Regions from separate parts of the Streptomyces sp. NPDC033221 genome, predicted to be linked through region 1. Evidence: riboswitches for the same ligand, from Rfam matches in the RefSeq annotation. Region 1 holds a riboswitch; the other holds the start of a gene.
What was found. A riboswitch is a leader RNA that binds a small molecule or an ion and turns the genes downstream of it on or off. The one in region 1 is predicted to bind cobalamin.

Region 1 (3,398 bases):
ACCGGCCCGGCGCTCCTCGAACGGGAAGTCGCGGGCCACGGTGAGCGCCGCGTCCCACGCCATCATCGCGGCCAGCGCCTGCACCATCACGCCGGAGGTGTACGGGGTGCCGTTCTCGGCGCTGATGACCCCGGCGATCTCCTCGCTCCGTACGGCGAAGGCGTCCTTGATACGGGTGACCACCGCGATCCGCTCGGCGAGCGGCGCATCCGCCCACGCCCCGGAGCCGAAGGAGGCCCGGGCGGCGGAGACGGCCCGGTCCACATCGGTCCGCGAGGCGTGCGGCACCCGGCCGATGACCTGCTCGGTGTGCGGCGAGACCACCTCGATGGTGCCGCCGCCGGCCGGGTCGGCGAACTCGCCGCCTATGTAGAGCTGTCCGTACTCGACGAGTGCGCTCATGGCTGCCGCCTCCTGCGGGTCGACCGGTGGGTGCTCACGTACGGGGGCCGTGCGAAAAGTTTCTGACGCCGCATCAGGACTGATACCAGTTCTAGTTATGCTGGGCAATGCCCGGCACGGGGGGCGCGGCCCGTCCGCGCGGAAGCGGAGGTGCGGCGGATGACGGCAGCAGCCCGGACCGGGACGGCGGAGGGCGGGCCCCGGGTGACCGACCACCGGGGCGGCGTGTGGTCGATCGCCGTCCCCATACCGGACAACCCGCTCGGCCACACCCTCGTCCACCTCCTGGAGACCGGCAGCGGACCGGTCCTCGTGGACACCGGGTGGGACGACCCGGACGCCTGGGACACCCTGACCGCCGGAATCACCGCCTGCGGCTTCGAGGTCACCGACCTGTACGGCGTCCTCATCACGCACCACCACCCCGACCACCACGGTCTCTCCGCCCGCGTGCGGGAGGCGTCCGGCGCGTGGATCGCCATGCACGCGGCGGACACCGCCGTCGTACGCCGCACCCGGGAGGCCGAACCCGGCCGGTGGCTGGATTACCTGATCGCCAAGCTGACCGCGGCCGGCGCACCCGACAGCCACCTGGCACCCCTGCGCCGGGCGCGCGCCAAGGGTCAGGTACGCGACCTCCCCGGGCAGCGGGCCGCGCTGCCCGACCGCGAGATCGCCCCCGGCGCGCTCCTCGACCTGCCGGGCCGCCGGCTGCGCGCCGTCTGGACACCCGGTCACACGCCCGGCCATGTGTGCCTGCACCTGGAGGAGGAGCATCCGGCGCGGCGGCCCGGCCACGGCCGGCTCTTCTCCGGCGACCACCTGCTGCCGGGCATCAGCCCGCACATCGGGCTGTACGAGGACCCGGACGAGGCGTCGGGAGGGGCATCGGGAGCGGCCACGCCCGGCGATCCCCTCGGTGACTATCTGGCCTCCCTGGAACGCGTCGCCCGGCTCGCGCCCGCCGAAGTGCTCCCCGCCCACCAGCACGCCTTCACGGACGCGGCGGGCCGGGTACGCGAGCTGCTCGCCCACCACGAGGAGCGGCTCGCCGGGCTGCGCGCGCTGCTCGCCGTACCCCGCACACCGTGGCAGCTCGCCGAGGCCATGGAGTGGAACCGGCCGTGGGAGCGGATTCCGTACGGGTCGCGGACCATCGCGGTCTCGGAGGCGGAGGCGCATCTGCGGCGGCTGGTCCGGCTGGGGCTGGCGGAGGCGGTGCCGGGGTCCTCGGGGACGTCGGGGGCGGAGCCGGTCAGGTACCGGGCGGTGTGAGGGGCTGACGGGAGCCCCGGGCAGCCCGTGCCCGGGGCTCCCCCTACCCGCCGGTTAAGGTGTGCGAGACAATTTCATCTTGTGCCCGAACGGGGGAAGCCGGTGGAAATCCGGCGCTGACCCGCAACCGTGAATCGGGACGTACGGCACCGGCACACCGGCCGCCGCCGGGACCTCCGGCAGGTCCCGCGCCCGGCCGCCCGCACCGGGTTCCGTACGCCCGATGAGCCGGAGCACCCGCTGGGGCACGACCAAGGCTCCCGCCACCGCAAGGCCGCGCCTCCTCGCGCGGACGACCGGTGCGCGGCACCGTCGAGGTATGCGGAGCTGAGCCCGGTGCCACCGCGGCCGATCACGATCGGCGGGCGGCGGGGCGTCCGAGTGCGGCTGCGCACCCACCGCAGCATGCGCCACCGACCCACCGCAGACCCACCGCGGCGAACCGACCCGAGAGGCACCGACCCGATGGCCACCACGGCTTCCCAGGCTTCCCTGACTCCCAGGGCTCCCCTGGCCCCCACGGCTTCCACGGCCCCCACCTTCGCCGCCCTGGCGCGCCGCGCCGCCGCGGCGCTGGCCGGGGCCGCCGTGCTGTGCGCGGCCGGTGCCCCCGTGGCGGCCGCCGACTCCCCCGCGCCGGCCGCCAAGGCGTCGAAGCTGCCCGACGGGCTGTACGGCACCAAGGACCCGCAGTACGACGGCGTGTGGCGGCAGTCGCTGGCCCTCCTCGCGCAGCGCACCGTGGGCGTGCGCCCCTCGGTGACGGGCGTCGACTGGCTCGCCGGGCAGCAGTGCTCCGACGGCGCCTTCGGTGCCTACCGCGCCGACCCGGCCAAGGCGTGTGACGAGAAGACGATGCGGGACACCAACCAGACGGGTGCCGCGGTACAGGCGCTGGCCGCGCTCGGCGGGCACGACGACGTCGTACAGAAGGCCGTGAAGTGGCTGAAGTCGGTGCAGAACGACGACGGCGGCTGGCCGTCGATGGCCGGCTCCCCCAGCGACGCCAACTCCACCTCCGTGGTGATCGGCGCGCTCAAGGCGGCGGGCCAGAAGCCGGAATCCGTGCAGAAGGGCGGCAAGTCCCCGTACGACGCGCTGGTCGCCTTCCAGCTCGGCTGCGCTGCGAAGGAAGGGGAGCGCGGCGCGTTCGCCTTCCAGCCCAAGGACGGCGCGCTGGCCCCGAACGCGGACGCCACGGCCGCCGCCGTGCTCGGCGGGCTGGGTGACGGGTTCGTGGTGGACCCGGCGGGCAAGACCGCCGACAAGCCGGTCAAGCCGCTCGGCTGCGCCGAGGACAAGGACGCCGGGCGCGACCCGAAGCAGGCCGCCGAGGGCGGCGCCGCCTACCTGGTCTCGGTGCTCGACGCGAGCGGCCAGCACCTGAAGTCCGCGATGCCCGGCGCCGGGGACCAGCCCGACGTCGGCAACACCGCCGACACCGTCGTGGCGCTCGCCGCCGGCGGGCACGGTGCCGCCGCGCGGAAGCCGCTGCAGTGGCTGGAGAAGAACTCCGCGAACTGGGCCAAGGAGGCCGGCCCGGCCGCGTACGCGCAGCTGGTGCTCGCCGCGCACGCCGCGGGCGCCGACCCGCGCCACTTCGGCGGCGCCGACCTGGTCGCGCAGCTGAACGCCACCGGCCCCAAGCCCGCCGGCAGCTCCGCGCCGTCCGCCGCGCCCGAGAAGGACGCGCAGGACAAGGACGAGCAGGGCTCCGGCGT
Region 2 (3,398 bases), on a different contig from region 1:
GCGGACCGCGCCGCGCAGCGACACCCGCAGCCCGTCCTCCTCGTCGATGCCCAGGCCGTGCGTGAACGGCAGCACCCCGAGCGTGGGCCGCCCGGTCAGCTCCTTCAGCATCTCCAGGCCCGGCTCCAGCAGCGTCACATCGCCCCGGAACTTGTTGACGAGATAGCCCGCGACCAGCGCCTGGTCCTCCGGGGACAGCAGCGCCGTGGTGCCGAAGAAGGAGGCGAACACCCCGCCCCGGTCGATGTCGCCGACCACCAGGGCCGGTATCCGCGCGGCCCGCGCGATGCCCATGTTCACGATGTCGGTACGCCGCAGGTTGATCTCCGCGGGGCTGCCCGCGCCCTCGCAGATCACCGCGTCGTGCGTCCGCCGCAGCTCTTGGAGGCAGTCCGTGACCGTACCGAGCAACTGCTCCTGGCGGCCCGCGTGGTAGCCGCGCGCGCTCAGCTCGCCCACCGGCTTGCCCATCAGCACGACCTGGCTGCTGCGGTCACTGCCCGGCTTCAGCAGCACCGGATTCATCAGCGCGCTCGGCTCGACGCGCGCCGCCGCGGCCTGCATGGCCTGCGCCCGTCCGATCTCCGCGCCCTCGCGCGTCACGAACGAGTTCAGCGACATGTTCTGAGCCTTGAAGGGCGCTACCTTGACGCCCTTACGGGCCAGCCAGCGGCAGATGCCCGCCGTCACCACACTCTTGCCCGCGTCGGACGTGGTGCCCGCCACCAGCAGCCCGCCGCCCAGCGGTGCTCGACCCGGTCCGTTCACGTGGCACTCCTCGCCGTCCGCACGTTGCTGCTCACTTGACCCTCCCGGCCGTACGGGCCCGCCGTACCGCCCCGGCCCCACCGGAACGGCGTACCGCCCCGACGGCCAGCCGGCCCGCGACCGTGGCCGCCAGGGCCAGCGCGCCCACCCGGCGCGACAGTGTCACGGCCCGCTCGATGTCCGGCACCGCGACGGGCCGCCCGGCGGCGCCGTTGAGCACCGGCCGGTGTTCGACCCGCCCGCCGTACGCCAGCGTGCCGCCCAGCCGTACACCCAGCGCCCCGGCGAACGCGGCCTCCACCGGACCCGCGTTCGGGCTCGGGTGCGACGGGCCGTCCTGCCGCCAGGCGCGCAGCGCGCCCCGCCGGTCCGGCCCGGCCAGCACCGCCAGCGTGGCGGTCAGCCGCGAGCCGGGGAAGCCGGCCACGTCGTCGAGCCGGGCCGAAGCCCACCCGAAACGGCGATAGCGCGGCGACTTGTGCCCCACCATCGCGTCCAGCGTGTTGACGGCACGGAAGGCCAGCAGCCCCGGCACCCCGGCGACCGCGCCCCACACGAGGGCGCCGACCACCGCGTCCGAGGTGTTCTCGGCGACGGACTCGACCACCGCGCGCGCCATCTGCTGCCCGTCCAGGGCCTGCGGATCGCGGCCGCACAGGTGCGGCAGCCGCTCGCGCGCCACGTCGAGGTCGCCCGCAGCGAGCGCGCCGCCGACGGCCCGCGCCTCGCGGCCCAGCGAGGTGCCGCCCAGGACGGCCCAGGTGGCGGCGGCGGTCAGCGCGACGGAGGCGGGGAAGGCGGCGGGGGAGCGGCGCACGGCGCGGTCCAGCAGCGCGGCGCCGGCGGCGGTACCGCCCGCGAGCAGCGCGGTGTGCAGGGCGCCGCGCCCGCGGTGGTCGCGCCACAGGCGGCGTTCCACGGCGGCCGCGGCCCGCCCGAAGGCGGCCACGGGGTGACCGCGCCGGGGATCGCCCACGGCCAGGTCGCCGAGGAAGCCGAGGGCCGCGCCGCACGCGTAGCCGGCGTGTTCGGCACGCATCGGATCAGACCGCCGTCGTGCCTCGGAGGGGCAGTACGCGGGAAGGTCCGGAAGATCTCGAACTGCGGCCGGGCATGGCGGTGGGTCCTCACTCAGGGTCCGCGCCCTGGTTCGACGGATACGGCGACGAGAGTCTCCTGGCTCCCCGGATCGGCGCTTCCCCCGGCCTTCCAGTCCGTACGGAATCGTGCGTCGCGGGACGCGGACCGTGGCCCTTGGTGGAGGGGCGCTCCCCGGTGACAGTGGCGGGACCGCGCCGGATTCTCACCGGACTTCCTCATCTGTCGCCGAATGGCTCCGGCAGTCCACCACGCTCCGCGAAGCCCGTCAACTCGCGCTTGACCTGCGGCGCGGGCCCGCGCCGGCGCCTGTGTCCAAGGACACAGGAGCGCGGTGCCCGGGACGCGGCGAAGGGCGCCCGGCGGCCGTGGCGGGGATGCCACGGCCACCGGACGCCCCGGGTGCCGTCCCGACGGGTCAGGCGGCGACGATCAGATAGATGCCGTACGCCACGGCCGCCGCGCACAGCGCGAAGCAGACGTACGCCCCGGTCCGCGCCACAGTGCCGCCGGTGGTCGGCGCGCCCTCCGTCTGCGGTTTGCGGGACGTGCCGACGATGCCGAGGGTGAACAGGCCCACGATCCCGACCGTCACGAACAGCGTGACGCCGAAGACCTGGCCGAGAGCCGCCCAGTCGATGCTCATGGTGTTCTCGTTCCTTCGTGGGAGCCGTACGGCCGGATCAGCCGGCGGCCGAGCCGGCCTTGGCGCGGCGCTGGGCGTGCGGCTCGTGCGGGTGGGCGGCCACCGGATCGGCGATCACCGGGGTGCCGCCGACCGGGTCGGCGAGCGGCGCTTCGGCCATCACCGGCGCGGGGACCGTGACGACGGCCGTCGCGGGTACGGACACGACCGGGCCCGCGGGCGGCGGCGAGACCGCCTGCAGGGCCGCGGTGACGACCCCCGCGGGCTCCGCGGCCGGACCCTCGTTGACGTTGGTGTGGTCCACCGGCTTGCGGCGGGACGCCACCCAGATCGCGCCGCAGACGGCGAGCGCCAGGACGGCGACGGTCGCGATGCCCCAGTCGCCCTGGTCGGCCAGGAGCGCGGCGCCCGCCGCGACCAGACCGGCGGCCGGCAGTGTCAGGCCCCAGGCGGCGGCCATCCGGCCCGCCGTGGACCAGCGCACCACGCCGCCCTTGCGGCCCAGACCGGAGCCCATGACCGCGCCGGAGCAGACCTGGGTGGTGGAGAGTGCGAAGCCGAGGTGGGAGGAGGCCAGGATGGTGGCCGCCGCGCCGGTCTGGGCGGCGAAGCCCTGCGGCGGCTGGATGTCGGTGATGCCCTTGCCCATCGTGCGGATGATCCGCCAGCCGCCCAGGTACGTGCCGAGCGCGATGGCCACACCGGCCGAGGCGATGACCCACAGCGGCGGGTCCGCGTGCGGGGCGACGACGCCGCCGGTGATCAGCGCGAGGGTGATCACGCCCATCGTCTTCTGGGCGTCGTTGGTGCCGTGGGCCAGGGAGACCAGCGCGGCCGAGGCGATCTGCCCGGCGCGGTAGCCCTTGGCGGTGTCCTCCTCGGCGCG

Region 2: linked by a shared signal. The riboswitch ahead of ACZ53K_RS03785 (cobalamin biosynthesis protein) and the one ahead of ACZ53K_RS21360 (prenyltransferase/squalene oxidase repeat-containing protein) in region 1 are both predicted to bind cobalamin.

The regions. Positions count from the first base shown of each region.
Region 1 is NZ_JBVIQN010000015.1:150,690-154,087, reverse strand. It holds gene ACZ53K_RS21370 (aldehyde dehydrogenase) at 1-402, opposite strand, end outside; gene ACZ53K_RS21365 (MBL fold metallo-hydrolase) at 562-1,677, shown strand; cobalamin riboswitch at 1,718-1,857, shown strand; gene ACZ53K_RS21360 (prenyltransferase/squalene oxidase repeat-containing protein) at 2,143-3,398, shown strand, end outside.
Region 2 is NZ_JBVIQN010000002.1:387,988-391,385, forward strand. It holds gene ACZ53K_RS03780 (cobyric acid synthase) at 1-744, opposite strand, end outside; gene ACZ53K_RS03785 (cobalamin biosynthesis protein) at 800-1,807, opposite strand; cobalamin riboswitch at 1,939-2,085, opposite strand; gene ACZ53K_RS03790 (hypothetical protein) at 2,285-2,512, opposite strand; gene ACZ53K_RS03795 (inorganic phosphate transporter) at 2,550-3,398, opposite strand, start outside.